Regions from separate parts of the Massilia sp. Soil_C_3 genome, predicted to be linked through region 2. Evidence: predicted binding sites of a transcription regulator. Region 2 holds the regulator's gene; each other region holds the start of a gene.
The links. The regulator sigma-54, encoded in region 2, starts transcription at its own class of promoters, with help from an activator protein. The targets are predictions, from matches to a motif close to TGGCANGNAANCTGCTTT.

Region 1: the regulator sigma-54 is predicted to act here: its motif matches at 1,579-1,596, upstream of AC3A6F_RS06125 (PEP-CTERM sorting domain-containing protein).
Region 3: the regulator sigma-54 is predicted to act here: its motif matches at 5,887-5,904, upstream of AC3A6F_RS08595 (CmpA/NrtA family ABC transporter substrate-binding protein).
Region 4: the regulator sigma-54 is predicted to act here: its motif matches at 1,948-1,965, upstream of AC3A6F_RS01955 (ANTAR domain-containing response regulator).

What each region holds. Positions count from the first base shown of each region.
Region 1 is NZ_JBDGJG010000003.1:90,835-98,764, reverse strand. It holds gene AC3A6F_RS06130 (PEP-CTERM sorting domain-containing protein) at 102-734, opposite strand; gene AC3A6F_RS06125 (PEP-CTERM sorting domain-containing protein) at 872-1,516, opposite strand; gene AC3A6F_RS06120 (MarC family protein) at 1,677-2,273, opposite strand; gene AC3A6F_RS06115 (phosphoribosyltransferase) at 2,480-3,019, opposite strand; gene AC3A6F_RS06110 (adenylosuccinate synthase) at 3,044-4,360, opposite strand; gene AC3A6F_RS06105 (ATP phosphoribosyltransferase regulatory subunit) at 4,364-5,518, opposite strand; gene hflC (protease modulator HflC) at 5,876-6,754, opposite strand; gene hflK (FtsH protease activity modulator HflK) at 6,754-7,930, opposite strand, start outside.
Region 2 is NZ_JBDGJG010000013.1:98,265-106,194, forward strand. It holds gene AC3A6F_RS23495 (PTS sugar transporter subunit IIA) at 97-579, shown strand; gene hprK (HPr(Ser) kinase/phosphatase) at 643-1,578, shown strand; gene rapZ (RNase adapter RapZ) at 1,659-2,537, shown strand; gene AC3A6F_RS23510 (DUF5694 domain-containing protein) at 2,701-3,771, opposite strand; gene AC3A6F_RS23515 (enoyl-CoA hydratase/isomerase family protein) at 3,856-4,941, opposite strand; gene hpf (ribosome hibernation-promoting factor, HPF/YfiA family) at 5,067-5,426, opposite strand; gene AC3A6F_RS23525 (RNA polymerase factor sigma-54) at 5,502-6,980, opposite strand; gene lptB (LPS export ABC transporter ATP-binding protein) at 6,992-7,759, opposite strand; gene lptA (lipopolysaccharide transport periplasmic protein LptA) at 7,756-7,930, opposite strand, start outside.
Region 3 is NZ_JBDGJG010000004.1:74,996-82,925, reverse strand. It holds gene AC3A6F_RS08620 (methyl-accepting chemotaxis protein) at 1-879, opposite strand, end outside; gene gntR (HTH-type transcriptional regulator GntR) at 1,104-2,132, shown strand; gene cynS (cyanase) at 2,149-2,598, opposite strand; gene AC3A6F_RS08605 (ABC transporter ATP-binding protein) at 2,638-3,534, opposite strand; gene ntrB (nitrate ABC transporter permease) at 3,524-4,399, opposite strand; gene AC3A6F_RS08595 (CmpA/NrtA family ABC transporter substrate-binding protein) at 4,414-5,808, opposite strand; gene AC3A6F_RS08590 (gluconokinase) at 6,141-6,620, shown strand; gene AC3A6F_RS08585 (glycoside hydrolase family 16 protein) at 6,865-7,930, shown strand, end outside.
Region 4 is NZ_JBDGJG010000001.1:425,810-433,739, forward strand. It holds gene AC3A6F_RS01950 (S9 family peptidase) at 1-1,311, opposite strand, end outside; gene AC3A6F_RS01955 (ANTAR domain-containing response regulator) at 1,976-2,620, shown strand; gene AC3A6F_RS01960 (CmpA/NrtA family ABC transporter substrate-binding protein) at 2,656-3,825, shown strand; gene AC3A6F_RS01965 (MFS transporter) at 4,086-5,384, shown strand; gene nirB (nitrite reductase large subunit NirB) at 5,398-7,930, shown strand, end outside.

The DNA of each region.
Region 1 (7,930 bases), on a different contig from region 2:
TTCATTCGTGTGCCGGGAGTCGCGTACAGTTTACGCAATTGCAGTGTGCCAGATTTGTCCGGCGACTCCCGCACGGATGCCCGGAACAGGCTGCTTGCCGCTTAGAGCATGCGTGCGCACCGCCGCCTGCAGAGGCCGAGACAGCCGAGCGCAATGCCGATCAGCGACAAGGTTCCGGGCTCCGGGATCTGGCTGACCGCCAGCTCGACCGAGATGTCGTCGAAGAAAATTCCCGAAGGATCGTGGTAGCCGGATAACTGCAGGATCGTCGATGCCGATGTCGCCAGCAGGTTGCGGACGATGATCTGCGTGGACGGGCCGCCCGTCGTGATATCGGTGGACGTGTTCGTGGTCGGGAAGTTGTAGATGGCCGTGGCCAGCGCGTCTCCGAACATCACCTGTATTCCATTATCAAACTGAAATATCGGAAAGCCTCCCGGGCCGATCACGCCGTCCGCGTACAGCCAGAAGGTCAGATCGTAGCGCTGGCCGATCGTCGTCGGCAGGACCTGGGTGGCGAAACAGGAGAATTCAGGGCCGAAGCAGCCGGTACTGAGCGAGTTGACGCCGCTGTGCGCGCCGCGGCCGGCGTCGCCCAGAAACCAGCCTTCGGAGAGTTCCCACGTGCCGTCGTTCAGTTCAAAACTGCCGTCGCGGACAATATTGGCACTTGCCGGCACGGCGACTGCCAACGCCAGCAGAATTGCCGCGGCAACACGCATTACGGATTTCATCGAGACCTCCTCTGAGCACATCCGGGAGTAAACGATGATTGATTTTCGCGAGGACGATGTCAAGGAACGCCATCTGACGGGAGTCAATGCGGTGGCGAGTCCCGCACAGATGGCTTCAGGACGGCAGGACCCGCTCCTCAGTCGGCGCGCATGCGGCGCCTGCGCGCCAGCGCCAGTCCGCCCATTGCCAGGCCGAGCAGCGACAGCGTGCCCGGCTCCGGCACTTCGCCCGGCTCTTCGCCAGGCACTGCCTCGACCATGACGTTGTCGAGATAGATGCCGGCCGGGTTGTGGTAGCCGGCGAACTGCAGGACGGTCGATGCGGAAGTCGCCAGAATATTGCTGATAGTGATCAGCGTCGAAGGTCCACCGGGGTTGAAGCTCCCGCTCGTATTCGTCGTCGGGAAATTGATGATCGTCTGGACGATCTCGTCGCCGAACCAGACCCGCAAGCCGTTATCGAAATTCAACGCAACGTTGCCATTGCTGTCGACAACGCCGTCGGCGTACAACCAGAAGCTCAGATCGTAGCGCTGACCGGCGACAGTGGCCAGGGTCTGGCTGAGCGTGCAGCTGAAATTGCTGCCCATAGCGCAACCGGTACCCGCCGAGAAGCCGCCATCCTGCGTGCCGCGCACGTACCGGCTCCAGCTCTCGGTTTGCCATGCGCCCTCGCCGTCGAAGGCTTCGAAACTGCCGTCGACGACGATGTTGGCGCTGGCCGGTGCGATGACCGCGGCAGCCAGGACGAACGTGGCGGCAAGTTGTTTTGCGAATTTCATCTGACATCCCTTCAGAAATAGTTGGTCTAGTGTCCTCCCATCCAAAGGAAGATGCTTCTGCCTAAGCAAAAAGCACACCACGCCAATAATTTCCTTAGGAATCAAGCAACTAAAGTTGCGTCACACCTGACACTGCGATCTCTGTAAAGAAAACCGACAGTTACAACGACTGAACGAATTCGCGAATACCACCCAGCAGCATCTCTATCGACATCGCCGTCAGGATCAGGCCCATCAGGCGCTCGAAGGCGGTCATGACCTGCGGGCCGAGTTTCTGCTGCAGCTTCTCGGCGCTCAGGAACACCATCAGCCACACGATGCCCACGGCAGCCAGCGCGGCGACGTGCACCATCGTATCGGTAAAGCTGGTGGAAGAAAACAGCAGCACCGTCGCCAGCGCCGACGGACCGGCCAGCGCGGGAATCGCCAGCGGCACGATGAACGGCTCGCCGCCTTCGCTCTTGCCCAGCACGCCGTCCGGGTGCGGGAAGATCATCCGGATCGCGATCATCAACAGGATGACGGCGCCGCCGATGCGCAGCGCGACCGGGGAGAGGTGCAGCGCTTCGAGGAAATGCTTGCCGAAGAACATGAAAGTCAGCAGCAGCAGGAAGGCGATGCCGCACTCACGGATCACGATCTTGTTGCGGCGCTCGATCGGCGTGTCTTTCAGGGCCGCGGCGAACAGGGGAACGTTACCGAAGGGATCAGTGACGAGGATGAGCAGGATGAAGGTCTGGAAGAAGCTTTGGGTCATGGCTTGTTATTGTTGGGATGCCAAAAGTTTTGGTGACGCAATACTACCAGAGGCCCGAAACGACCTCGTCCCCGCGAAGGCGGGGACCCAAGCTCGCTTGCGCGGCCACTTCGCTTGAAGCAAGTGGTGCGCTGAAAAACTTGGGTCCCCGCCTGCGCGGGGACGACGGGCCGGCGGCTGCTAACTGGACAGCCGCAGCGGTCTGCTTACTTCTCGAATTTCTTCAGCCACGCCGCCAGCTGGTGCGGGCGCAGGCCGTCATACTCTTCGAACGGTTGATGAATCCACGGATTGTGCGGCAGATCGTCCAGGAAGTAATCCGGACGAATCGACGACGTGCCCTTGACCCAGATGACCGCCGATTTCACTTCGGTCACTTGCGGGTAGTTCTCGGTCAGGTGCTGGCTGACTTTACGCAGCGTCACGCCCGAATCGGCCAGATCGTCGACCAGCAGCACGCGGCCGGCCAGCGGACCCTTGGTCATGGTCATGTACTTCGAGATGTCCAGGTCGCCCTGCTTGGTGCCCGCTTCTTCGCGGTACGAGCTGGTCGACAGGATCGCCAGCGGTACGTCGAAGATGCGCGAGAACACGTCGCCCGGACGCACACCGCCGCGCGCCAGGCACAGCACCTGGTCGAACTTCCAGCCCGATTCATAGACCTGCAGCGCCAGGCGCTCGATCAGGCGGTGGTATTCATCCCAGGAGACCCACAGGTCTTTATCCGTCGATACGGGGGTATTCATCTTCTACTCCAGATTCTTCTTAGATTATGCTGCGAACGGGTGACGCAGGACGATGGTTTCTTCACGGTCCGGGCCGGTCGACACCATGTCGATCGGCACGCCAACCAGTTCTTCGATGCGCTTGATGTAGGCGCGGGCATTGGCCGGCAGCTCTTCCATCGACTTGGCGCCGACGGTGGTTTCGGTCCAGCCCGGCATTTCTTCGTACACCGGCTCGCACATGGCGGCTTCTTCGGCGCCGACCGGGAAGATGTCGACCTCGCGGCCGTCGATCTTGTAACCGGTGCAGAGCTTAAGGGACTCGATACCATCCAGCACGTCCAGCTTGGTCAGGCACATGCCCGACACGCCGTTGATCTGCACCGAGCGGCGCAGCAGCGCGGCGTCGAACCAGCCGCAACGACGGGCGCGGCCGGTCACGGTGCCGAATTCATGGCCGATGCGCGACAGGTGCTCGCCCACGCCTTCGTCGGTCGGCAGTTCGGCCGGGAACGGGCCCGATCCGACGCGGGTGGTGTAGGCCTTGGTGATGCCCAGGATGTAGTGCAGCATGTTCGGGCCGACGCCGGCGCCGGCGGCGGCATTGCCTGCCACGCAGTTCGACGAGGTGACGAACGGATAGGTGCCGTGGTCGACGTCGAGCAGCGAACCCTGCGCGCCTTCGAACAGCAGCTTGCCGCCGGCCTTGTGGGCAGCGTACAGCAGCGACGACACATCGGCGACCATCGGACGCAGGCGCGGCACGAGGGCCATCGCATCGTCATAGGTTTGCTGGAAGTCGATCGCTTCGCCGCCCAGGTAGTTGACCAGCACGTGGTTGTGGTAGTCCAGGTTTTCCTTGAGCTTCTCGGCGAAACGCTCCGCGTTGAGCAGGTCGGCGATACGGATCGCGCGACGCGCGACTTTATCTTCGTAGGCCGGGCCGATGCCCTTGCAGGTGGTGCCGATCTTGTTCTCGCCGCGCTTGGCTTCGCGCGCCTTGTCGATGGCGACGTGGTACGGCAGGATGATCGGGCAGGCCTCGGAGATCTTCAGGCGCGACACGACTTCGATGCCGGCAGCCTGCAGCTTGTCGATCTCGCGCATCACGTCCGGCACCGAGACCACGACGCCGTTGCCGATGTAGCAGGCCACGCCTTCGCGCATGATGCCCGATGGGATCAGCTGCAGCGCGGTCTTCTGGCCTTTGATGACCAGGGTGTGACCAGCGTTATGGCCGCCCTGGAAACGCACCACGCCGGCGGCGTGGTCGGTGAGCCAGTCGACGATCTTACCTTTGCCTTCATCGCCCCACTGGGTGCCGATGACAACGACGTTCTTTGCCACGTTAGTATTTGACATCACTTAACCTAAGTTTTTGAGAATCCAATTTCCGTTTTCGAGGACGAGCACGCGGTCGCACTCGAACTCGTCCTGAACATTGTCGTGACCAGGCATGCTCTGGATCACGACTTCGCCTGCCTTGCGCAGGTCAGCGATTTTTTCCTTCAGCTCGGGGGCATTGCCCCACGGCGCGCGGATGGAATGCTTGCGCTCGGCCGTCGGCAGCAGCCGGGCCAGTTCGCGCAGGTCGAGCGAGAAGCCGGTCGCCGGACGCGCGCGTCCGAAGGCCTCGCCCACATGGTCGTAGCGCCCGCCACGGGCCACGGCGTTCGGCAGGCCCGGCACGTACAGGGCGAACATGGCGCCGCTTTCGTACTGGTAGCCGCGCAGGTCGGCCAGGTCGATCGCCACGTCGGCGCGGCCGATGGCGCCAGCCGCCAGCGCCGCCAGTTCGGCCAGCGCGCGCCCGATGCCCGGCAGCGCCGGCAGCTGTTCGCGCGCCTTGGCCAGCACCTCGACGTCGCCGTACAGGTGCGGCAGCGCCAGCAGCGCCTGGCGGGTCTGCGGGTAGTAATTGGTCGAGATCTCGTCCAGGCCCGGCGCATCCTTGGCGCGCAGCAGGCAATAGATCTGGGTCTCGTCGCGCTTGGCGGCCGGATCTTCGTTCAGCAGTGCGCGCAGCACGCCGACGTGGGCCAGGTCCAGGCGCACATTGGTAAAGCCCGCCAGGGCCAGCGAGCCGAGGGCCAGCTCCTGGATCTCGGCGTCGGCTTCCAGGCCGGCATGACCATAAATTTCGGCGCCGATCTGCACCGGCTCGCGGGTAGCGTGCAGGCCCGACGGACGGGTATGCAGCACGCTGCCGGCGTAGCACAGGCGCGTGATCGATTCGCGGTTCAGCAGGTGGGCGTCGATGCGCGCCACCTGCGTGGTCATGTCGGCGCGCAGGCCGAGCAGGCGGCCCGACAGCGGGTCGATGACCTTGAAGGTTTTCAAGTCGGTATCTTCGCCGGCGCCTGCCAGCAGCGACTCGGTGTATTCGAGCAGCGGCGGCATCACGAGCTCGTAGCCGTACAGCCGGAAGTTATCGAGCATCAGGCGGCGCAGCTCTTCGATCTTGCGCGCTTCGGACGGCAAGACATCGGCAATATTCTCAGGCAATAGCCAGTTCGGCATGGGCAACAGATGGGAGTTGGGATTGTATTTGCGATGGGCGTGCCAGCGCATGGCGCGAACGCCGAATCGGTGATTTTACCCGAAAACGGGCAGATCGAGGAATGGAATGCTGTCTAGACATGGTGGCAGGTTGATAATCTGCCACGGTTGGAGGTGCTGCGTGGGGTGGTGGTTTGCAAATGACTTGGGGGGAACAATGCCAAGGGCATTGTTCCCGCCTTCGCGGGAACGACGTGCTTTGGCAGGAGGTGAACAGAGGCGCTATACGCTTCTCACCCAGCTTCAAAACCGTCATCCCCGCGAAGGCGGGAACCCCAGTGATGCAAGAACAGCCCCGCACTCAAGCGGAGCTATTCATCAGCGCCCCGATGCCCCAGGCTGCTTCATGTACTTGAAGAACTCCGAGCTCGGATCCACCACCAGCACGTCGCTGCGATCCTTGAAGCTGGCGCGGTAGGCTTCGAGCGAACGGTAGTAGCGGGCGAATTCCGGGTTCTTGCCGAAGGCATCGGCGTAGATGGCCGAGGCTTTCGCGTCGCCGTCACCCTTGACCTTCTCTGCGTCGCGGAAGGCTTCGGCGATGATCACGGTGCGCTGGCGGTCGGCATCGGCGCGGATCTGCTCCGACTCGGCGGCGCCGGTCGAACGCAGCTCGTTGGCGACGCGGACGCGCTCGGCGCGCATGCGTTCGTACACCGAGTTGTTGATCTGCTCGATGTAATCCACACGCTTGAGACGCACGTCGACGATGCCGACGCCGATCTCCTTGGCCTCGGCCACGACCTTGGCCTGCACCGCCGCCATCACCGCGGCGCGCTCGCCAGAAATCACTTCGCGCACGGTGCGCTTGGTGATCTCGTCGTTCAGCGCCGCCTTGATGATCTGCGACATGCGGTCGCGGGCACGGCTTTCGTCGCCGCCGAAGCTGACGTAGTACAGGCGCGGATCTTCGATACGCCATTTCATGAAGGCATCCACCAGGATGTTCTTCTTCTCGGCCGTGATGAAGCGGTCGGCGTCAGGCGTGTCCAGCGTGAGGATGCGCTTGTCCAGGTAGATCACGTTCTGGAACGGCGGCGGCAGCTTGAAGTGCAGGCCCGGCTGGGCGATCACTTCCTTCACCTGGCCGAGCGCGAACACGATCGCGAAGCGGCGCTGGTCGACGACGAAGATCGTCGACGACAGCAGCATCAGTGCGATGAAGCCCGCGACGAAAATAGTTACGAGGCGGTTCATCAGCGGGTCTCCCTGTCGCGTGAGGTATCGCGGCTACGCTCGTCTCGCTGGCGCACCGCTTCCAAGGCCTGGGTCACTTCGGCCGGCTGGCCGTTCTGCTGCAACTGCACCGGACCGGATTTGCTGCCGACCTGGGCGTCGTTGGCTGCCTGCTGCTGCATCAGCTTGTCGAGCGGCAGGTACAGCATATTGTTGTTGGCGCGCGAGTCGATCATCACCTTGGTGGTGCTGGTGAAGATCTGCTGCATGGTGTCGATATACATGCGGTCGCGGGTCACGGCCGGGGCGCGCGAGTAGGCAGCCACCACCTGGTCGAAGCGCGAGGCGTTACCGGTCGCGTTCTCGACCACCATCGAGCGGTAAGCCTCGGCGTCCTGCTGCAGGCGGAAGGCCTGGCCGCGCGCAGCCGGGATGATCTGGTTGGCATACGCTTCACCCTCGTTGCGGGCACGGGCACGGTCTTGCCCGGCGCGCACGGCGTCGTCGAAGGCGCTCTGCACCTGCTCCGGCGGCTGCACACCCTGCATCGTCACGTTAGTGATCAGTGCGCCCAGCGCGTAGCGGTCGCCGATCGCCTGCATCATCGAATGCACGTCGGCGGCGACCTTCTCGCGGCCTTCGTACAGGACGAAGTCCATCTTGTTGCGGCCGACCACTTCGCGGATCGCGGTCTCGGCGATCTGGCGCACGCTGTCGTCCTGGTCGCGGTTGTTGAACAACCAGGCGACCGGGTCCTTGAGCGTGTACTGCACCGCGAACTGGATGTCGATGATGTTTTCGTCATCGGTCAGCATCAGCGCTTCTTGCGGCTGCTTGTTGCGCACGTTCGCGCGGTAGCCGATCTCGGCAGTGCGGATCTGCGAGGTGTTGACGGTCTCGTGGGCCTGGAACGGATACGGCCAGCGCCAGTTGAAACCCGGCGTCGTCGAGTGGCTGTACTTGCCGAAGGTGGTCACGACGCCAACCTGGCCCTCTTGCACGATGAAGGCGCCGCTGGCGAGCCAGATGAAGCCGACGATGATGGCGATCACGCCGGCGCCGATGCCGGCGCCGCGCATTTCACCGCGCGGGCCGCCGTTGTCGCCGCCGCCGTTATTGTTGCCGCGGCCGCCGAACATGCGGTTCAGGCGCGCATTGAAATCGCGCCACATCTGGTCGAGGTCGGGAGGACCGTCA
Region 2 (7,930 bases):
GAAGGCCAAACTGTCGCGAAATCGAGTGTCTCAGGCCCCAAACAGGCCTATAATCCCGTGCTCGCAAGCACTCCACGCGTGCATCGCACCCACGTTATGACGAATCTAAGCAAAATCCTCTCGCTCGAGAACGTGCAACTCGACATCGAAGTGTCGAGCAAAAAACGGGCTTTCGAGCAAGCCGGCCTGATCTTCGAGAACAACTGCGGCATCGCCCGCTCGATCGTGTCGGACAACCTGTTCGCACGCGAACGCCTGGGCTCGACCGGTCTGGGGCACGGCGTCGCCGTCCCGCACGGCCGCATCAAGGGCAGCAAGAGCCTCAAGTCTCCGCTGGCCGCCTTCGTGCGCCTGAAGGAGCCGATTCCCTTCGAGTCGCCCGATGGCCAGCCGGTGAGCTTGCTGTTCTTCCTGCTGATCCCGGATCACGTCACCCAGCAGCACCTCGAGATCCTGTCCGAGATCGCCGAGCTGTTCTCCGACGAGTCAGTGCGCACCGCCCTGGCGACCGATCCCGATCCGAAATCGGTGCATGACCGCATTATCAACTGGCAACCCAGCCTGCAGGCTCTGGGTTAAACTGAGCGTCTGCTGAACGCGGCAATCACGCCGCGCTGCTTTTTTGCGACGACGACAATGCCCATGCTGCAGTCTCCGCTGACCATCCAACGGCTGTACGACGACAACCGCGACAGCCTGCAACTGGGCTGGTTCGCGGGCTTTCCTGGCGGTGAACGCCAGATCGCCGGCGACGCCGCCTCGGCCGCCGACCAGGTCGGCCACCTGAACTTGATCCACCCGGGCCGGATCCAGGTGTTCGGCCACCAGGAACTCGACTACTACCACCGCCTCAAGGCCAATTCGCGCAGCCATGTGGTTGGCGAACTGATCGGCGGCGGCCCGCCCGCGCTGATCATCGCGCAAGGCCTCGAAACCCCGCCCGACATCCTCGCCATCTGCGACGAACAGAACATCCCCCTGTTCTCGACCCCGCTGCCGGCGGCGCAGGTGATCGACTTCCTGCGCGTCTACCTGTCCAAGAAGCTCGCCCAGCGCGTGATCATGCATGGCGTGTTCATGGACGTGCTGGGCGTGGGCGTGCTGATCACGGGCGACTCGGGCCTGGGCAAGAGCGAACTGGGCCTGGAACTGATCTCGCGCTCGCACGGCCTGGTGGCCGACGACGCCGTGGAATTCTCGCGCATCGCGCCGAACATGATCGAGGGCCGCTGCCCGCCGCTATTGCAGAATTTGCTGGAGGTGCGCGGCCTGGGCCTGCTGGACATCAAGGCGATCTTCGGCGAGACGGCGGTGCGGCGCAAGATGCGCCTGAAGCTGATCGTGCACCTGGTCAAGCGCGGCGCGCTGGACGAAGAGGTCGAGCGCCTGCCCTTCCACTTCCCCACCGAGGACGTGCTGGGCCTGCCGATCCGCAAGGTCGTCATCCCTGTTGCGGCCGGCCGCAATATCGCGGTGCTACTCGAGGCCGCGGTGCGCAACACGATCCTGCAACTGCGCGGCATCGACACGCTGCAGGAGTTCATGGAGCGCCAGCGCCAGGCGATGAGCGCGGACTAGGCAACCGCGAAGCGACGGCCGAACCGCTGTCGATGGCCCGGCGGCGTGCCATCGGGTGAAGGTTGCGGTATCATCGCCGCATGCACATCGTCCTCATCACCGGCATCTCGGGCTCGGGCAAGTCCGTGGCCCTGAATGTCCTCGAAGACGCGGGTTACTACTGCGTCGACAACCTGCCGCCGGCCCTGCTGCCGGCCCTCGTCAATACGGTCAATGAAACCGGCACCGGCAAGATGGCGGTCGCGGTCGACGCGCGCAGCGCCGAATCGCTGGTCGAACTGCCGGTGAGCGTGCGCCGCATGCGCGAGGATGGCCATGCGGTCAAGGTCATGTTCCTGACCTCGAGCACCCATTCGCTGGTCGCGCGTTTTTCCGAAACGCGGCGCAGCCACCCGCTGTCGCACGAACTGCGACCCGGCGAGAATCCGGCCTCGCGCCGCACCCTGATCGAATGCATCGCCGAAGAGCGCGAGCGCCTGTCGTCGATCGAGAACCTGGGCCATGTGATCGACACCTCGGAACTCTCGGCCAATAAGCTGCGCGCCTGGATCAAGGAGCTGGCCGAAGTCGACCATGCGCCGCTGACGCTGTTCTTCGAATCCTTCGCGTTCAAGGTCGGCGTGCCGCTCGACGCCGACTTCGTGTTCGACGTGCGCGCGATCCCGAACCCGTATTACGACCTGGCCCTGCGGCCACTCACCGGCAAGGACCAGCCGGTGATCGACTTCCTCGACGCCCAGCCGAGTGCGATCGAGATGCTGGCCGACATCCGCACCTTCGTGGCCAAGTGGCTGCCTTCGTTCAAGACCGACAACCGCAGCTACCTGACGGTGGCGGTCGGCTGCACCGGCGGCCAGCACCGCTCGGTGTACATGGCCGAACACCTCGGCGCCTATTTTGGCGCCACCGAACGGGTGATCGTGCGGCATCGGGAGCAGCCGAAGAATCCAACGGCGTGATTGCTTAGCGAACGCTGGCACGTCGTTCCCGCGCAGGCGGGAACCCAAGTGTGCACGCGTTATCACTGCACCCGACGCAGCCACTACGCCAAAGACTTGGATTCCCGCCTGCGCGGGAATGACGGTGCATAACGTGGTGGTGTATGGTCACGTCAACGATGAATCACCGCAGCACCGCCGCCGTATCCACCACCCGCACATCATGCATCTGGTGCAGATACGCCTCCAGATAGCCCTTGTGCGAAGCACCGACGATGACCAAGAGCCGCGTGCCCGGCATGACGCCCACCACGTCGCGGATGTTCGCCGCCATGCGCAGGTTGCGCGTTTCCCAGTAGCCGACGTAGCCACGACCGAAGCGCTGGGGTGATGGTTCATTCAGCGCCGCGCCGAAGTCGATCTCGAAGGTCGCGGCGACATGGGCGGGCAAGTTATAGGCGCGGTACATCGCCAGCAGGCCTTCCGCACTGCCCACGCCCGCGTCGAGGATCTCGTCGTCCTTCTTGCGCTTCGCATTGGCCGGGTTGTCCCAGGCCTTCATGATCGCCTCGCCGGCCGCCTTGCGGTCGGCGTAAGGACGGGATGCCGTCTGGTCGTCCATGGCGTACACGCGCTCATGCCCCAGCCGGGCCGCCAGCCGTGCCGCGATCATCACGCTTTCGTTGGGACTGGCTTCGAGCTCCTGTAGCTGCGCGACCAGGGCGGCGTCCAGGCCGTCGCCGGCGCGGCGCTCCCCGGCCGGCAAGCGGAACCACTGGACCACCGCCGATGCAGGCTCCCCGCCGGCCAGGAGCACGGCCGCCAGGCGGCGTCGCTGGGCCGCCGACGGCGCCGCCGGCCACTCGCTCAGCATCTTGTCCAATTCTGCCGTCGCTTGCTGGACATCCAGCCCGGTCGCGGCCTTCGCCGCCGCGGTATCCCGGCAATAGGTCTTGACCGTCTCCGCATACCGCGCCGGGTGGCGGCGCATGAAATCGCACTGCGGCCCCGAGCGGTCCTCGACCGCGATCGCCTGCGGCTTCCAGGCCGCGAGCCGTTCGTTCAGCGGGGCCAGGCTCGACGCCTGGAAGGTCTTGGGTAAATGCGCCAGGTGAGGCGAGCCAAGCACCATGATCTCGTTGACCGGTCCTGTCGTGGGACCCTTGAGCCGGCTCGGATCGAAGGCGGGCTGGTAGTCTTGCGCGGCGGCGCTGCCGCATAAAGTCATCGAGATCAGCAGGGCACACAGGCGCATCGGTCTTCCTTTCAAATCATGAGGACCCGATGTTCACACCCCGTCGCTACGCTGTCACGCAAAAATGGATATGCACGCAGCGGATTATGCGAGATGCCTGAGCGGATGCGCATGCTCTGGCCACACCGGCGCGAAGAAGCGCGCCACCATCTCTGGGGTGACCTCGGCAAGCGATGGTGGATTCCATTGTGGCGCATTGTCCTTGTCGATCACCAGTGCGCGTATGCCTTCCAGCACTTCGCCATGCTCGAAATTGCGCCGCACCAGCGAGCGTTCCATGCGCAGGCAGTCGGCCACGTCGAGCGCGGCGCCGCGCGCCAGCAGCTCGTGGGTCACGCACATCAACAGGGGCGAACGCTGGCGCATGGCGGCCAGCGCCTTGTGTGCGAACGGTGTTGCGTCGCCTTCGAGCGATCCCATGATCGCAGCCACCGACGCCGCGCCGAAATGCGCATCGATGCTCTTGCGCCGGACCTGCAATTCGCTTGCCCCCGCCATCGCAGCAAACGGCGCCGCGAAGGCGCGGATCGCCGCCGGCAAGCCGGCGCCTTGCGTGGACGCGATCAATGCCTGCAGGGCCGGCAGCTCGTCGCTTGGCACGAACACGTCGGCCAGCCCGATATACAGCGCGTCGGCGGCGCCGATCGTCAGCCCGGTCAGGCCCAGGTAGTTGCCGAGCTGTCCCGGCGCATGCGACAGGAAGTGGCTGCCGCCGACGTCGGGGAACAGGCCGATGTTCACCTCGGGCATGGCCATTTTCGTGCGCTCGGTCACGATGCGCAGGCCGCAGTCCGGGCCGCCCTGGGCGATGCCCATGCCGCCGCCCATCACGACGCCATCCATGATGGCGATGTAAGGCTTCGGATAAAAATGGATCAGGTGGTTCAGCGCGTATTCTTCGGTGAAGAAATCCTCGAGCAGCGCGCTGCCGCCCATCGGCCCCGCATGCCCGACCTCATGGAAGAAACGGATGTCGCCGCCCGCGCACAAGGCCTTCTCGCTGCTGCTGGTCAGTACGACCGCTTCGACCTGCCCGTCATGCCGCCAGGCGCGCAGCACGTCGGTCAGCGCGCGCACCATCTCGAGCGACAGCGAATTGAGCGCCTTCGGGCGGTCCAGGGTAATGATGCCGGTGCGGTTGGCGATGCGGGTCAGGACGTGGTCGGTCATGGCGTAATCCGTAATGGAGAGACATGCATTTTACCGAACACATAGATGCGCGTAATACCGGGGAGGCTGGATGCAAAAAGGGCGTCCCCTCAGACGCCCTTAGCTAGTGTGAGCCCTGCGCCTGATCAGGCGACAGCAGCGTCTTCGCCGCCGTTATCCGGCATGCGTTTGATCGACGTACGGCTATGGTCTTTCAGTTGCTGCTTGTGTTTGAGGATCTGTCGGTCCAGCTTATCCATCAGCGTATCGATCGCGGCGTACAGGTCTTGTGCGACGCTGGCCACGTGCAGGGTCTTTCCCGACACCTGGACGTTGATCTCTGCTTTTTGCCTTTTTTCTTTTTCAGTGAGGTTGTCGACGGCTAGGAAGACGTGGGTGTCGATCACCTGGTCGAAATGGCGAATGATGCGCTCGAGCTTATTCTGAACGTATTCACGGATGGCGGGGGTTACTTCGAGATGATGGCCACTGATTGTGAGGTTCATACACACTCCTTTGAAAATTTTGCACCGTGTGGACCACATCGACGCGACAAGGCACGATGTCTGTGGACGGCGCAGTTACAAGGACTTGCGGAGGCTTACAGGGGGTATCTTGAGGGCTTCACGGTATTTTGCAACCGTGCGGCGCGCGATGACCATGCCTTGTTCCCCGAGCATCTCCGCGATCTTGCTATCGGATAAAGGGTTCCTAGGGTCTTCTGCTCCTGTCAATTGTGCAATGAGCGCACGGATTGCCGTCGAGGATGCTTCGCCTCCCGCCTCGGTGGCAACGTGGCTGCCGAAGAAATACTTCAACTCAAACATGCCGTGCGGGGTCAGCATGTATTTCTGCGTTGTGACACGAGAAATTGTGCTCTCGTGTAGGCCTAGTGTATCAGCTATCTCACGTAAAACAAGGGGCCGCATGGCAACCGCGCCATGGGAGAAAAAGTTGCGCTGGCGCTCGACGATCGCCTCCGCCACGCGCAGGATGGTGTCGAAACGCTGGCGCATATTCTTGATGAGCCACTTCGCTTCCTGCAGCTGCGCGCCCATCTGCGCCTCGCTCTTGCCCTGCTTGAGGAGGCTCGCGTACAGGCTGTTTACGCGCAGGCGCGGCATCACGTCCGGATTCAATGTGACAGCCCAGCCGCTCTTGGAACGGCGCACGATCACGTCAGGCACCACGTAGTCCGACACGTTCGAGGCGAACGCCGCGCCCGGATGCGGATTGCATTGGCGCACCACGGCCTGCACCTCGCGCAAGTCTTCGTCGTCGCAGTCGAGCGCTTTTTTCAGCTTGCTGTATTCGCGCTGGGCGAACCAGCTCAGGTAACCCTCGACGATGGTCAGGGCCATGCGCCGCGTGACCATCGGCACACCCGGCATGCGCCGGATCTGCAGCGCCAGGCACTCGGCCGCGCTGCGCGCGCCGACGCCCACCGGGTCCATGCTCTGCACCAGCGCAAGCGCGCAGCGCAGCTCGTCGATCTCGATGTCGAGTTCTTCGGGCAGCCGCGCATGGATCTCGTCGAGCGGTTCTTCGAGGTAGCCGTTGTCGTCCAGCGCATCGATCACCAGCTCGGCCAGCGCACGGTCGCGCGCCGACAGGGTGGCTTCGCGCACCTGTTCCATCAGGTGTTCGCGCAGGGTGATGGCGCAGGCTTCCAGCTGCGGGCGGCCGTCCTCGTCCTCGCCACCGCCGCCTGAAGATGATCCTCCGCCTTCGCCCCAGTCGGCGTCGCTGCGCTCGCCCTCGGCGCCGCCCTCGAAACCCTCGCCTTCCTTGGCCACAGCCCCATCCCCTTCGGCCTGCTGGCCGGGCGCCGGCGGCGCCTCGCCGATGGCCGGTGCGTTGTTGATGGCGCCATCGGCCAGCAAACGCACCGATCGGTCGAGCGGATCGTCGAGCCGCTCGAGCAAGGGGTTATCGCCCAGTATCTGCTCGATCTCCTGGTGCAGCTCGAGCGTCGACAGTTGCAGCAACCGGATCGACTGCTGCAGTTGCGGCGTAAGCGCGAGGTGCTGCGAAGTGCGAAGTTGCAGGGACTGTTTCATCTAGGCGTGGCTCACATGCGGAAGTGTTCACCCAGGTACACGCGGCGCACCGACTCGTCCGCGATGATGTCGTCAGGGCGGCCGGAGGCAAGCACCGCGCCCTGGTTGATGATGTAGGCGCGGTCACAGATGCCGAGCGTCTCGCGCACGTTGTGGTCGGTGATCAGGACACCGATCCGGCGCTCCTTCAGGAAGCGCACGATGCGCTGGATCTCGATCACGGCGATCGGGTCGACGCCGGCGAACGGTTCGTCGAGCAGCACGAAGCGCGGATTGGTCGCCAGCGCGCGCGCGATCTCCACGCGGCGGCGTTCGCCGCCCGACAGCGACAGCGCCGGATTCTCGCGCAGCTTCTCGATCTGCAGGTCGGCCAGCAAGGTGTCGAGGCGCTCGTTGATCTGGTCTTTCGACAGCGGCTTGCCGTTGTCCTTCTGCAGCTCGAGCACGGCGCGGATGTTATCTTCCACCGTCAGCTTGCGAAATACCGAGGCCTCTTGCGGCAGGTAGGACAGGCCCAATACGGCGCGGCGGTGGATCGGCAGGCTGGTGATGTCGGTGCCGTTGATGTCGATCGACCCGGCGTCCGACGGCACCAGGCCGACGATCATGTAGAACGAGGTCGTCTTGCCGGCGCCGTTCGGGCCCAGCAAGCCGACCACTTCACCGCATTCGACCTGCAGCGACACGTCGCGCACCACCAGGCGCTTGCCATAGCTTTTCTGCAGGCCTTTGACGACCAGGGTGCTGCAATCGCCCAGATCCATCGGAATCGCCGTCATTGGGCGGCTCCCGCAGGCGTACGTTTCGGCGACAGGATCAGGGTGCCGCGGCCGCCCCCAACCTTGCTCTGGCCGCTGACATCGTTGCGCACGGTGGCCACTTCCTTGCGGCTGTCATACGAGATGAAAGGGCCGGTGACCTGGTTGCTCAGTTGATCGTTTTCCAGTTCC
Region 3 (7,930 bases), on a different contig from region 2:
GCTCGACAGGTCCAGGTTGCCGGTCGCGATTTCGCCGGTGGCGTGGCGGATCTCGTCGAAGTTGGCGCGCACGTCGCCGATCACGCTGAACAGGTTGACGGCCGACTGGCGCAGGGCCGCCACCAGCTGGCCCATCTCGTCGTCGCGGCGCGGCGCCAGGCGGCAGGTGAGGTCGCCGCCGGCCAGGCGGCGCGCGAAGCCGGAGGCCTCGGCCAGCGGCGCCAGCACGTTGCGGCGCAGGCTGGCCCACAGGCCCAGCACCATGGCCAGCGACGCGGCCAGCGACAACAAGGTCCACGCCGGCAGGCCGTCGCGCCAGCATTCGAGCGTGATCGCCGCCAGCAGCAGCGTCAACAGGCCCATGCCGCCGTTGACCTGGGTGCGCAGCGGCAGCCGTCCCAGCGCCGCCAGGCGGCCGCGCAGGCCGCCATGTTCGACGCGGCCGTTGCGCAATACCAGGCCGCGCGGGTTGCCGGCCTTGAGTTCGGCATACAGCGCCGCCGCCTCACGCACCTGCTCGCGCGTTGGCTTGGTGCGCACCGACATATAGCCGGCCGCCTGGCCGTTCTCGAGCACCGGCGTCACGTTCGCATACACCCAGTAATAGTCGCCGTTCTTGCAGCGGTTCTTGACCATGCCGCTCCATGGTCGCCCGGCGCGGATCGCCTGCCACATGTCGGCGAAGGCCTCCACCGGCATGTCCGGATGGCGCAGGATGTTCTGCGGCGCGCCGATCAGCTCATCTTCGGTGAAGCCGCTCACCTGCACGAAATACGGGTTCGCATAGCGGATATTGCCCTGCAAATCGGTGGTCGAGACGATGGTCTTGCTGTCGGCCAGCTGGTATTCGTTATTGGTGATCGGGTTATTCAGGCGCATATGGATTCTTTCAACAAGGCAACGGAGCGTGAAAAAGTATAGCGACAGTAGATGAGACCGTCTGCGGCCTGAGCCCTGAATTCAGCAAAAATACAACGATTAAATCAGCAAAATCACTAACTGACTTTCCGGCCGGTTTCCAGGCTGGCCAAGGCGGCCACAAAAGGCCTGGCCGTTGTTGATAGAATGGAACCAGGAATAGAGAAAGCCACCACAGGATGACCATGGATAAAACGAGCCGCAGCAGGGGCAGGGGAACGGGACGGGCGACGCTCGAGCAGGTGGCGGGCATGGCCGGCGTGTCGATCATGACCGCCTCGCGCGCGCTGAGCCAGCCGCAGATGGTCTCCGAGGTCACCCGGGTCAAGGTGGAGCGCGCGGTCGCGGAACTCGGCTACGTGCCCAACCGCGCCGCGCGCGCGCTGGCTTCGTCGCAATCGCATGTGATCGTGGTGCTGGTGCCGTCGTTTTCCAATGCCGTGTTCACCGCCGTCCTCGAAGGCATCCACGACGCCGTCGCGCCGGGCCAGTACCAGCTCCTGATCGGCAATACCTATTATTCGCAGGCCGAGGAAGAAAAGCTGCTGCGCACCTATCTGCAATCGAGCCCGGACGGCATCCTGTTCTCGAGCCAGGCCCACAGCCCGGCCGTGACGAAGATGCTGGAAGCGTCGCAGGTGCCGTCGGTGTCGATGATGGACTTGTCGGACGACGCCGGCGCCCTGTCGGTCGGCTTCTCCCAGTTCGAGGCCGGCATGGAGATGACGCGCCACCTGGTCAGGAAGGGCTACCGCCGCATCGGTTTCATCGGAGCCCAGCTGGACGAGCGCACCTTGCGCCGCGCCGACGGCTACCGGGCCGCGATGGCCGAGGCGGGCCTGGCCGACCCACGGCTCGAGCTGATGGTGCCGGAACGTTCCACGATCGCGCTCGGCGCCGAGTTGATGGGGCAGATGATGGCGAACATGCCCGACTGCGACGCCGTCTTCTGCTGCAACGACGACCTGGCCCACGGCGCCGTCTACCACTGCCAGCGCCACGGCATCCGCATCCCGCAGGACATCGCCGTCTGCGGCTTCAACGATTTGCCGGCATCGGCATGGATGATGCCGTCGCTGACCACCATCGACACGCCGCGCTACCAGATCGGCTTCGAAGCCGCCAGCCTGCTGCTGCAGGTGATCAAGGGCCAGGAGCCCGAGCGCAAGCGCATCGACCTGGGATTTACCTTGCGCGAGCGCGAGAGCGCCTGACCTTCAGGCGCTTGATTCAATAGCTCTTGTAGGGCAGGAATTTACCGGATAAGACCACATTGACGCGGTCGCCTTTCGGGTCTTCGGTGCGCTGGATGTCCATCGAAAAGTCGATGGCGCTCATGATGCCGTCGCCGAATTCTTCGTGGATCAGTTCCTTGATCGTGGTGCCGTACACGTTCACCAGCTCGTACCAGCGGTAGATCAGCGGATCGGTCGGCACCGCCGTGGGCAGCGATCCCTTGTAGGGCACGATCTGCAACCAGGCGATGGCTTCGTCAGAGAGTTCGAAGATCTTGCCGACCGCCTCGGCCTGCGGCTTGGTCAAGGTCATCTGGCCCAGGCAGGCAGCGGTGGTCCATTCCTTCGACAGGCCGGTGGCCTCGGTCACGTCGCGCCATTTGATGCCCTTGCGTACCTTGGCGGACAAGATCATTTTGGTGACGTCTTCACGGCATGAAATCATATTCGGCTCCATCGATGTGGTGGTGGTAAGGGCGGGCGCTCAGGCCGAAGCCCGGGCAGGGTAATGGTCGGGCGCGGAGGGTGCGGCATCGTCCTCCAGGCCGGGATGCACGATGCGCGTCTCGAGCGGTTCCGCGCCGTCGGCGCCGGACTGCTGCAGCATCTTCGAGCGGCGTACCAGGAAGTCGACCAGGTGATTGCGGATCTTGTAGAACTGGGGATCGCGGTGGATCGTGGCGCGGCTGCGGTCGGCCGGCAGCGTGTTGACGACGATCTCGGCGATCCGCGCCTGGGGGCCGTTGCTCATCAAGAAAATGCGGTCGGCCAGCAGGATCGCTTCGTCGACGTCGTGGGTGATCATGAAAACGGTCTGGCGCGTCGCCGCGCAGATGCCCAGCAGCTCGTCCTGGATCGTGCCGCGGGTGAGCGCGTCGAGCGCGCCGAACGGTTCGTCCAGCAGCAGCATCTTGGGTTCGACCGCGAAGGCGCGCGCGATGCCCACCCGCTGCTTCATGCCGCCCGAGAGCTCGGACGGTTTCTTGCGCGCCGCGGCGCAGAGGCCAACCATCTCGATGAAGCGCGCGCCGTGTGCGCGCACCTTGTCGCGCGGCCAGTCGCGGTGGCGCGAACGCACGGCGAACCCGATATTGTCTTCCACGCTCAGCCACGGCAGCAGGGCGTGGTTCTGGAACACCACGCCACGGTCCAGTCCCGGGCCGGTCACTTCGCGGCCATCCATGATCACGGTGCCGGCGCTGGCCGCTTCGAGCCCGGCCAGCACGTTCAGGATGGTGCTCTTGCCACAGCCGGAGTGGCCGATGATGCAGATGAACTCTCCGCGCTCGATCGCGAAACTCACCCCCTCGAACACCGGCGGCTGGCCGGCGCGGTAGGTTTTGGCCAGGCCGTCGACCTGGACGAAGCGGTCATTCGGCATAGGTCACCTTCTTTTGCAGGGCGGCGAACATCAGGTCCAGCACCATGCCCACGATGCCGATCATGAACACGGCGAAGAGCACGTTCGCCAGCGACAGGTTGTTCCACTCGTTCCATAAAAAATAGCCGATGCCGTTCCCGCCGATCAGCATTTCGGCGGCGACGATCACCAGCCAGGCGATGCCCATCGAGATGCGCATGCCGGTGATGATGGTCGGCGCCGCCGCCGGCAGGATCACCAGGAAGGCCTTGCGCAGCGGCGACACTTCGAGCGTGCGCGCGACGTTGAGCCAGTCCTTGCGCACGCCTGCTACGCCGAAGGCGGTATTGATCAGCATGGGCCAGATCGAGCAGATGAAGATCACGAAGATGCCCGAGATCGACGAATCCTTGATCGTGTAGAGCGCGATCGGCATCCAGGCCAGCGGCGAGATCGGCTTCAAGACCTGGATGAACGGGTCGATCGCGCGGTACAGCAGGGGCGACATGCCGATCACGAAGCCGAGCGGGATCGCCACCAGCATCGCCAGCAGATAGCCCAGGCCGACGCGCACCAGCGAATGCCCCAGCTGGATGCCGATGCCGCGGTCGTTGGGGCCGTTGTCGTAGAACGGATCGCCCAGGTGGCCGACCGCCAGCCGCGCGAACTGGGCCGGCGTGGGAAAGCCGCTGCCGGCATCGGGCGCCGGGGCCGTGGCGGTTGCTGGCGCCTGTCCCATCAGGGCCGCATATTCGGCTTCCTCGGCGCTCATCGCCGCCACCGGCGCCGCGGCGCGCGGCGCGGTGGCGATATGCCACACGCCGACCACGACCAGCAGCAGCGCCAGCGACAACAGCGCGGCCCTGAACCTCAGTTGCTTGTGCATGGGCTTCTCCGGTGTCAGGCGCGCTTGATCGCGAAGCTGTCCAGGTAGGCCTGCGGCTTGGCCGGGTCGTAGGTCTTGCCCATGATCGTGAACGTGCGGTAGCCGTTCGCCGCGGTGGCCGGCACCGGCATGCCCAGGGCCGCCATCTGCCTGCGCGCATCGGTCAGCAGGAACACCTGCTCGGCCAGCGCCTTGTAGTTGACGTCGCCCTTCAGGTAACCCCAGCGCTTCATCTGCGTCAGCATCCAGGTCGCCATCGAATACCAGGGCAGGGCATCGAAGTCGGCGCGGTCCGGCTCGTTGCGCACCTTGCCCAGGCCATCGGCGAAGCGGCCCGAGAGCGCCTGCAGCACCACGGTCTCGGGCTGGTTCAGGTAGGCCGGCTTGCAGATAGCCTTGGCGATCTCGGGCCGGTTCTCGGCCTTGTGCGCCATCGCGGTGGCGTTCAGGATGGCGCGGTACAGCGCGGCGAAGGTGTTCGGGTTCTGGTCGATGAAGGCCTGCGAGGCGCCGAAGGCGCAGCAGGGATGGCCGTTCCAGATGTCCTTGGTGAGAATGTGGATGAAGCCCACCTGGTCGAACACGGCGCGCTGGTTGAACGGATCGGGGCCGAGGAAGCCGTCGATGTTCCCGGCGCGCAGGTTGGCGACCATCTCGGGCGGCGGCGTCACGCGCAGCTGGACGTCGCGGTCCGGGTCCAGTCCATGCTCGGCCAGGTAGTAGCGCAGCAGGAAGTTGTGGACCGAGTACTCGAAGGGGATCGCGAACTTGAAGCCCTTCCAGTTGCGCGGGTCGCGGTTGTCCTTGTGCTTGAGCGCGAGCGTGATCGCCTGCCCGTTGATGTTCTGGATGGTGGCCACGCGCATCGGCTGCGGCGTGCCGCCCTGGCCGATCGACATCGCCAGCGGCATCGGCGCCAGGAAGTGCGAGGCATCGAGCTCGCGGTTGATCATCTGGTCGCGCACCAGCGCCCAGCCGGCGGTCTTGCTGAGGGTGACGTTCAATCCCTGCGCCTTGTACATGCCCATCGGGTCGGCCATGATCAAGGGAGTGGCGCAGTTGATCGGGATGAAGCCGATCTTGAGGTCCTTCTTCTCGAGCGCGCCCGATTTTTCCATCGCATTGGCCTGCAGGCTGGCCAGCGGCAGCAGCGAACCGATCGCCGCCATCAGCGTCGGCCCGCCCACCGCGCGGATCAGGTTGCGGCGCGTCGCGTCATGGGGAAACAGCGCGCGCACCGCCGCCGCCTCGACGAAGTCGCCCGACAGGGCTTCGGCGTCGCCGGCGCGCCGCAGCCGGGCGGCTTGCACCTGGCAATCGTGCTCGTCCTGCGAACCGTGCATGCCGCAAGGGCAGCCGTTCAAGGAAGACTCGGTCGAATAAGGACGGTACAGATTCTCATCTTTCATTGGCGAAGACCCCTGGTAGTGGTAATGACGCAGAAAATGAAACGGCGAGGCGGGCATGACGCTGCTTGAGCCTTGTCGTCAGCAAGACCTGTGCCATCTGGAATCGAGCGCGGCCAAGTCATTCATTTCAAAGATGAAACATGTTTTTTGGCTTGGGCAGCATCGCCATGGCGGCGCCGCAATCGCGGCCCACAGGCACCGGCGCCGCGCATCTGCCCAACCGTGGTGCATGACCGCTTTACATCGTTCCGCTATCGCGGCTACAATCGGGTTTTCGATGTTAGCGTTAACATAGTGAAATGACGACACAAGCGCGAGATGACAATAAAGGAATGGCCTGGGTGGTCATGGGCGTGAGCGGCTGCGGTAAGAGCAGCATCGGCGCGAAGCTGGCCGCCGAGCTTGGCGTTCCGTTCATCGAGGGCGACGCCTTCCATTCCGAGGCCAATGTCGCCAAGATGTCGGCCGGTATCCCGCTGACCGACGACGACCGCCGCGACTGGCTCCTGAACCTGCGCGACAAGCTCGCCGCACGCGACGGCGGGGCGGTGCTGTCGTGTTCCTCGCTCAAGCGCGCCTACCGTGACCTGCTGCGCAGCGCGGGCGGCGACGTACGCTTCGCGCACCTGGCAGGCGAGCGCAGCCTGCTCCTCGAGCGCGTCAGCAATCGTCCTGGCCACTACATGCCGCCGTCGCTGCTCGACAGCCAGCTGAGCACGCTCGAACCGCTGCAGCCGGACGAAGCCGGCATCACCCTCGACATCCGCGACAGCCAGGAACAGCTGGTCGCGCAGATCCTCGCCAGCGTTTAATCCAGCGCCACTAATTCCCCGCCGCATGCATATGCCGGCGGGGTAATCGCGCGCGCCATTCACATCGGATAGACACGTCCCGAAAATCAGACTATATTTTCCTTTCCTGTTTGGAAAGGTTTCCAATCACGTATTCCATACGTATCCGCACGACCGCATTCGAGACCAACGAGCAAGTTGGCAAGCCGCGGCACGGCCATCCGGCACGGCCGCATTTTCTTGTAGTGAGATAAGAGGAGTCGACGTGAATAACCAGATCCAGAATCATCGCTCGAGATGGAAACCTTTCCATGCGCTCGCTGCCGGCATCCTGCTGGCCTGCGGCGCGCAGGCCGCGGCCAGCGTCACCAACCCGGTGATCGGCCAGCTGCTGTGGTCGGAGGAGTTCAATGGCAGCAATGTCAACACCGGCGTGTGGAACCTGCAGGACGGTAACGGCTGCCAGATCGGCCTGTGCGGCTATGGCAACGCCGAGCTGCAGTACTACAGCCCCAATAACGCCAGCATCGTCAACGTGCCTTTCGAATCGGGCACGCGCGCGCTGGCGATCCAGGCGCGCAGCCAGACGATCGGCAGCAATGTCTTCACCTCGGCGCGGCTCGACACCAAGAACAAGGTGCAGGTGCAGTACGGGATGATCGAGGTGCGCATGGCCGCGCCGAACCTCGGCACCGGCTTGTGGCCGGCCGCGTGGATGCTGGGCGTAAGCCCGCAGACCTGGCCGCGCAACGGCGAGATCGACATCATGGAGGCGGGCCACAAGGCGTCCGAGCGGGCGCACGGCAACGCGCCGTCGTCGAACCACTTCGTCGGCTCGAACGTGATCACCTGGCAGCAGGCCGCCTGCGTGCCCGGTAACGAAAGCTGCGCCGCCTCGACCGCGTGGCAGACCAAGAACTGGTACGTGCCCCAGAACTCGCTGGCGAACCGCTTCGTCACCTACCGCTTCTATTGGGACGAGAGCCAGATGCGCTTCACGACGGTCGACAACGGCGTCGAGCACAATATGTACAACGCGCCGCTGCCGGTCAATTCAGCAGCATTGCAGGCGCCGTTCTACCTGCTGCTGAACATGGCCGTGGGCGGCAACTTCACCGACGCCGCCAATCCGGGCCAGGTCACGGCGCCGCTGCCCGGCACCATGTACGTCGATTACGTGCGCGTCTACCAGATGGACGGCAAGGGCCAGGTGAAGCTGGGCGACCAGACCGTGCCCGAAGTCGCCGGCAAGTTCGGCATCTTTACCGACACCACGGCGGTCAACGACAAGCTGGTGGCGGGGACGAGCTCCGACATCTTCCTGTGGAACG
Region 4 (7,930 bases), on a different contig from region 2:
GCGCACGTCGCTGGCTTCCCACTTGCCGGTGGTCAGGGCGCGCGGCGCGGCGGCGCTGGCGCTATCCTTGGTGTACAGGTGCGAGTAGCCGCTTTCTTCCGACAGGTACCACAGCGTGCGGTTGTCCGGCAGCCAGCCGAATTCGGCGTTGTCGTAGTTGACCCACGCGCCGTCGGTCAGGCGGTGCAGGGGTTTCAGGGTCGCGGCGCCCAGGTCGACGCTGGCGATCCAGCGGTCCTTGTTGTCCACCGCGCGCAGCATGACGGCGACGTTGGCGCCGTTGGCGCTCCAGTCGATCGCGTTGCGGCCGCCCGAGACCACCACCGGACGGTTGCCCTTCAGTGGATCTTTTTTAGCGGCGGCGCGCAGCTCGGCCAGCGGGTCGGTGGTGATGCCCGGCAGGGCGTCGAAGGCGATGTCCTGCACCTTATTGGTGCGCAGATCAACCAGCTTCAGTGCATGCGGCACCGGCATGTTGCGGCCGACGCGGGTGCGCACGTCTTCGGTCTCCTCGAAGCCCGACTCGTTCACGTAGCGCGGCATCTTGCCGGCGCGGCCCTTGTCGGCGCCTTTGGCGGCGGTGACCACCAGCAGCCAGCGGCCGTCGGGCGACAGCGAGCTGCCTTCGATGGTGACCTTGTCGCCCAGGTAGATCTGGTTCGGCGCCATCGAGGCGTCGGCGCGGCGCAGTTCATCGGTGCGCTCGCGCAGGGCATCGCGGTCATCCTTCTGGCGCTTGAGATGCTCGATCAGGCGCAGCTCGGTCGAACGGTAGGGATCTTCCTCGGGTGCGTTCGGGTCCTTGGCGGCGCGCGGCAGTGCGGCCGGGCCGGTGACACGGCTGGTGCGGTCCCACACATACCAGTCGTTGCCGATGCGGTACTGGACCGCGCGTTCGTCCGCCGTGTACTGGGCGGCGGTGATGCGGATGGCGCCGCGCGTGACCTGGACCAGCTGGCCCGACTTGAGGTCGCGCTCGAACAGGTCGTTGTTGCGCAGGACCAGCATGCGGCTGTTGTTGCGGTTGTAGACGACGTCGGCGCTGTCGACCTTCGGCAGCTCGGCGTCTTTTACCAGCTGGGCCTTGCCGGCCGCGACCTGGAACACGTCGCGTACCGGCGAGCCGGTGCGCTTCTGCTTGTAGTACACCTGCTTGCCGTCCCAGCTGAACCAGGCGTCTTCCACCGGGGTGCCGATCCAGTCTGGATGGCTCATGGCCTGGTCGAGGGTGATTGGAGTGGATGCCGCCGCCGGCAGCGCGATCAGTGCGGCGAAGGAGGCCGCAAACAGGGTAAGTGCAGGTGTTCGCATGTAGAGTCTGATGAGTGAAGAAGTGGCTTGGTTGCCAGTAATGCTCGCGAGAAATGCGCATGCATTCTAGCGCAGGCACCCATCAGGTCTGCGGAATGTGACAGGTTTTTTTTGCTGTAAAGACAAGCGCCGGCGGTACGTAAGTACGGCCGACGCTGGATTTGGAGCGGGTATCGCGGCGCTGGTGCGCCGCAATGAGGCCCTGTATTACATGGCCTTGAACGGGCCTTTTGGCGGACGCGGCAGGAACATGGAGACGCGCGCGGCCACGGCGACGACGGCCAGGGCGATGGTGATATATTCGAGCGGGTGCATATTAACCCCGCACTGCTGGAGCGTAGCCGCCGTGGGCGACGTACAGTTCTTGCGAGAAGCTGCGGATGGCCGAGATGGCTGCCGCGAAGAAGCTGGTGCGTTGGATAGCTGCAGTCATGATAGTTCCCCTGAGATAAATACTTCGATGTTGCGTTGCAGTATAGGGGTGTCTCCATCATAAACAAACTTTAGATTTGTGATTCCAGCGATTCGTTTTGTGAATGGTTGTTAAGTTGCTCTCATGCAAGATATTCGAAATACGTATACCCTGAGCATCGGGCTTTGCATAAGAAGGGCTAGGGCATTCGTTATCGGCAACGCTGGTGCGAATCTTGCATATCGTTGGTACATGAAATCGCGAGACAGTGCTTCACCACACCTGCGGATCGTCGTCGTGCTTTCCGCCACAGCGCCCGGCACCGACCCGGATGCCGCCCAGGCTGCGCAGACCCGGCGCAGCACGGCGCTGCGCATCGGCCTGCTCGAATCGGGCTACGACCTGATCGCCTCGCTGCCGGCCGACGTCTTCCTGCCCGAGCGCATCGCCCAGCTGCAGCCCGACCTGATCATCGCCGACAGCGAGTCCGACGCGCGCGACGTGCTCGAGCACATCGTGATCGCCACCCGCGACGCGCGGCGCCCGATCGTCCTGTTCACCGAGGACGATGCGCCGGCCAGCATGGATGCGGCGATGGATGCCGGCGTCTCGGCCTATATCGTGGCCGGCCTGCAGGCCGAGCGCGTCAAGCCGGTGCTGGACGTGGCGCTGGCGCGCTTCCGGCGCGAGCAGAAGCTGCTCGATGAGCTGAGCGACACGCGCCAGAAGCTCGCGGAGCGCAAGACCGTCGACCGTGCCAAGGGCCTGCTCATGAACCGCTACAGCCTGACCGAGGAGCAGGCCTACCAGCGCCTGCGCACCCTGGCGATGAACAAGAACCTGAAGCTGGCGGAAGTCGCGCAGCGCCTGATCGACGTGGAAGACCTGCTGGGCTAGGCCACGCTGATTCCATATACAAGACAAGGAGACGTATGACATTGGCAGGCAGAGGCGCCTGGATCGCCGGCACCGACCGCCCCGAGATCGAGACCGTCCGCATCGGCTTCATGCCGCTGGCCGATTGCGCGCCGCTGGTGATGGCGTCGGTGCTCGGCTTCGACGAACAGTACGGGGTGCGCTTCGAGCTCACCCGCGAGCTGTCCTGGACCGCCATGCGCGACCGCCTGATCGGCCAGCAGCTCGACGCGGCCCATGCGCTGTACGGGATGGTCTATGGCATCCAGAACGGCATCGGCACCCAGCAGTGCGATATGGCTGTGTTGATGAACCTGCACCAGAACGGCCAGAACATCACGGTCTCGCGCGCGCTCGCCAACGCCGCCCTCGATCCCGGCATGCTCAGGCGCGAGGTGGACCAGAAAGGGCGCAAGCTCACCCTGGCCCACACCTTCCCGACCGGGAACCACGCGATGTTCCTGTATTACTGGCTGGCCGCGCACGGCATCGATCCGCTCGTTGACTGTCAGGCGGTGACGGTGCCCCCGGGGCAGATGGCGGCCAGCCTGGCGGCCGGCCATATGGATGGCTTCTGCGCCGGCGAGCCATGGGGCCAGCGCGCGCAGCGCGACGGCGCCGGGGTCCAGGCCGCATCGAGCGAACAGATATGGCCGAACCATCCGGGCAAGGCGCTCGGCACGCGCGCCGACTTCGCCGCCAGCCACCCCAATACCTGCCGCGCCATGATCTCCGCGTTACTGGAGGCGGCGCGCTGGCTCGATGCCTCGCGCACCAACCGCGAAGCCGCGGCCGAGGTGCTGGCCAGTCCCGCCTACGTCAATGCCAGCCGCGAGACGCTGCAGTTCTGCCTGGCCGGCAGCCATATCGACGAGCACCGGGAAGGCGGCGGCTGGCGCGGCCACAACGGCCTGCGCTTCCATGCCGACGGCGAGGCCAACTTCCCGTGGCTATCGGACGGCATGTGGTTCATGACCCAGCACCGGCGCTGGGGCCTGCTGCGCGAAGCGCCGGCCTACCTGGCGCTGGCGGCCCAGGTCAACCGCATCGACCTGTATCGCGAGGCGGCCGAACGCACCGGCACCATGCTGCCCAGCTCCCCGATGCGCAGTTCGACCCTGTTGGGCGGCCGGGTATGGGACGGCAGCGACCCGCAAGCATGGGCCGGCGCACCATCCGGATCTTGAACGCGGTGCGTGCAGGTGCATCATCGTGGGGAGCGATGCACCGCAATGCAGCATCCGGATCCGCCCGGATTGCGTACGCCCCCCTGAAGCCCCGGTGGCACGCCTCTTGCTCATACCAATGACAGGATCAATGGCGATTCTTCTCACGAACATTTTCACTTAGCTGGCCCAACGCGGGGACGGCAACAGGACAACGGCGTCCGCAGCTACTGCCCCCGGCAGCAAGCGCGGACGCCTTTTCGTTTTTCAAAGGAAGAACAATGGCCAGCAAAGCGGACAGCATCAAGCTCTTTTCCTTCCAGGGCGCGCCTATGCGCGCCTTCCACCTGACCTGGGTCGCCTTCTTCATCTGCTTCTTCGCCTGGTTCGCCTGCGCGCCGCTGATGCCGGTCATCAAGGGCGAGTTCGGGCTCTCTATGGAGCAGATCGCCAACATCAATATCGCGGCGGTCGCGATCACCATCTTCGTGCGTCTGCTGGTCGGCCCGCTGTGCGACCGCTACGGCCCACGCAAGACGTACACCGGTTTGCTCCTCATCGGCGCGATTCCCGTGCTGGGCGTGGCGATGGCCCAGAGCTACGAGGCCTTCCTGCTGGCGCGCCTGGGCATCGGCGCGGTGGGCGCCAGCTTCGTCATCACCCAGTACCACACCTCCGTCATGTTCGGACCGAAGGTGGTCGGCACCGCCAACGCTGCGGCGGCCGGCTGGGGCAATGCCGGCGGCGGCGCCGCGCAGGCGCTCATGCCACTGATGCTGACCGCCATCGTAATGCTGGGCGTCAGCCAGTCGCTGAGCTGGCGCCTTGCGCTGGTGGTGCCTGGCGTGATGATGATCGTGATGGCCTTCTTCTACTGGCGCTACACGCAGGATTGCCCGGCCGGTAACTACGACGACTTGCGCAAGACCGGCCTGATGCCGGAGGGCGGCGGCAAGGGCGGCTGGGCGAGCTTCGTCGCCGGCTGCCGCAACTACCGCGCCTGGCTGCTGTTCGTTACCTACGGCGCCTGTTTCGGTATCGAGATCTTCATCCACAACATCGCCGCCGTGTATTACGTCGAGCACTTCGACCTGTCGCTGGCGCAGGCCGGCATGGCGGCCGGCAGCTTCGGCCTCTTGGCGCTGTTCGCCCGCGCGCTGGGCGGCTGGCTGTCAGACAAGGCTGCGCTCTCCGGTGACCTGAACCGCCGCGTGACCGTGCTGTTCGTGCTGATGATCGGCGAAGGCCTTGGCTTGCTGTGGTTCGCCCAGGCCGAGGGCGTCGTGTTCGCCGTGGTCGCGATGCTGGTGTTCGGCCTGTTCACCCACATGGCCTGCGGCGCCACCTATGCGCTGGTGCCGTTCATCGCGCCGAAGGCGCTGGGCGGTGTGGCCGGCATCGTCGGCGCCGGCGGCAACGTCGGCGCGGTGGCGGCCGGCTTCCTGATGAAGGGCACGGGCGACATCAAAGAGACGCTCACGATCCTGTCCGGCCTGGTGCTGGTCGCCAGCGTCTGCGCCATCGCAGCCCGATTCACCGCGACCGTCGCCGACAGCGCGCCGGCCGCAGCAGCAGCCTAACAGGGAGCAGCAAATGCATATCGTCGTCATCGGCCACGGCATGGTGGGCCACAAATTCCTCGAAACCCTGGCCGCCAGCGGCCGCCAAGATCTGCGCATCACGGTGCTGGGCGAAGAGCCGCGGCCGGCCTACGACCGCGTGCACCTGTCGGAATTCTTTGCCGGTAAAAGTGCGGACGACCTGTCCCTGGTCGAACCGGGCTTTTTTGACCGCGCGGATACTGAAATGAGCATGGTGCTGCGCCTGAATGCGAAGGTGGTCGGGATCGATCGCGCGGAGAAGAAGGTGACCCTGGCCGACGGTTCCTCCGTTGCTTACGATCGGCTTGTGCTGGCGACCGGCTCGTATCCTTTCGTGCCCCCGGTGCCGGGCGCCGATCGCAAGGACTGCTTCGTCTATCGCACCATCGAAGACCTGGAAGCGATGCAGGAATGCGGTGCACGCTCGAAGTCGGGCGTCGTGATCGGCGGCGGCCTGCTGGGCCTCGAATGCGCCAAGGCGCTGCGCGATCTGGGCCTGAACGCCCACGTGGTCGAATTCGCTCCGCGCCTGATGGCGGTACAGGTCGACGATTCCGGCGCGCGCGTGCTGCGCACCCGCATCGAGGAGCTGGGCGTCGGCGTCCATACGGGCAAGAACACGCTGGCCATCGTCGACGGCGAAGATACCACCCACCGCATGCAGTTCGCCGACGGCAGCCACCTGGACACCGACATGATCGTGTTCTCGGCCGGCATCCGCCCGCGCGACGAGCTGGCGCGCGCGTCCGGGCTGGAGATCGGCGCGCGTGGCGGCGTCGTGATCGACGACCGCTGCCAGACCTCGGACCCGCACGTCCTCGCCATCGGCGAATGCGCATGTTGGCGCGGCCAGCTGTATGGACTGGTCGCGCCGGGCTACGACATGGCGCGCACCGCGGCGCGGCATCTCTTGGGCACGGAATGCGGCTTTGTTGGCGCCGACATGAGCACCAAATTGAAACTGATGGGCGTGGACGTGGCCAGTATTGGCGACGCCCACGGCGCCACGCCGGGCAGCCGCAGCTATCAGTTCCTCGATGAACGTCGTCAAACCTACCGCAAGATCGTCGTCTCCAGCTGCGGCAAGTACCTGCTGGGGGGCGTGCTGGTGGGCGAGGCGTCCGCCTATGGCGCGCTGCTGCAGACGATGCTGAACAAGATCGAGCTGCCGGAAGCGCCGGAATACCTGATCCTGCCGGAGAGCGGTGGGGCGGCCCGTCCGGCGATCGGCGTCGACAAGCTGCCGGCCACGGCCCAGGTCTGCTCGTGCAACGACGTCAGCAAGGGCGCACTGTGCGAGGCGGTCGCCGGCGGCGCCACCACCATCGGCGCCCTCAAAAGCTGCACCTCCGCCGGCACCGCCTGCGGTGGCTGCGTTCCCTTGGTAACCCAAGTCCTCAATGCCGAGCTGAAAAAGCTGGGCGTGGCGGTCAACAACCACCTGTGCGAACACTTCCCGTACTCGCGCCAGGAGCTGTACCACCTGGTGCGGGTGGAAGGCATCAAGGACTTCGGCGAGCTGCTGGCGCGCCACGGCAAGGGCCTCGGTTGCGACGTCTGCAAGCCGACCGCCGCCAATATCCTGGCCTCGGTGTGGAACGATTTCGTGTTGAAACCGAAGCACGCCAGCCTGCAGGATTCGAACGACTACTTCCTCGGCAACATCCAGAAGGACGGGACGTATTCGGTGGTGCCGCGCATGCCGGGCGGCGAAGTCACGGCCGACGGCCTGATCGCGGTGGGGATGGTGGCCAAGAAGTACGGCCTGTACACCAAGATCACCGGCGGCCAGCGGGTCGACCTGTTCGGCGCCCGCGTGGACCAGCTGCCCGCGATCTGGGAAGAGCTGATCGCGGCCGGCTTCGAATCGGGCCACGCCTATGGCAAATCGCTGCGCACCGTGAAATCCTGCGTCGGCTCGACCTGGTGCCGCTTCGGCGTCGGCGACAGTGTCGGCTTCGCCATCGCGCTGGAGAATCGTTACAAAGGCTTGCGCGCGCCGCACAAGATCAAGTTCGGCGTCTCGGGCTGCACCCGCGAGTGCGCCGAGGCCCAGGGCAAGGACGTCGGCCTGATCGCCACCGACAAGGGCTGGAACCTGTACGTGTGCGGCAATGGCGGCATGAAGCCGCGCCACGCCGAACTGATCGCCTCGAACCTGTCCGAAGAAGAAGTGGTGCGCCTGACCGACCGTTTCCTGATGTTCTACGTGCGCACCGCCGAACGCCTGCAACGCACCAGTACCTGGCGCGAAAACCTGGAAGGCGGTCTCGATTACCTCAAGGCGGTGGTAATCGACGACAGCCTTGGCATCGCGCAGGAACTGGAAGCGCAGATGCAGCACGTGGTCGACACCTATGCCTGCGAATGGAAGGAAGCCGTCACCGATCCAGAGGTGCGCCGCCGCTTCCGCCACTTCGTCAACAGCACGCAGGTCGACGAGAACGTCGTGTTCGTACCCGAGCGTGGCCAGGTGCGTCCGGCCACCTTCGACGAACGTCGCCGCGTCATTCCCATCGCCACCG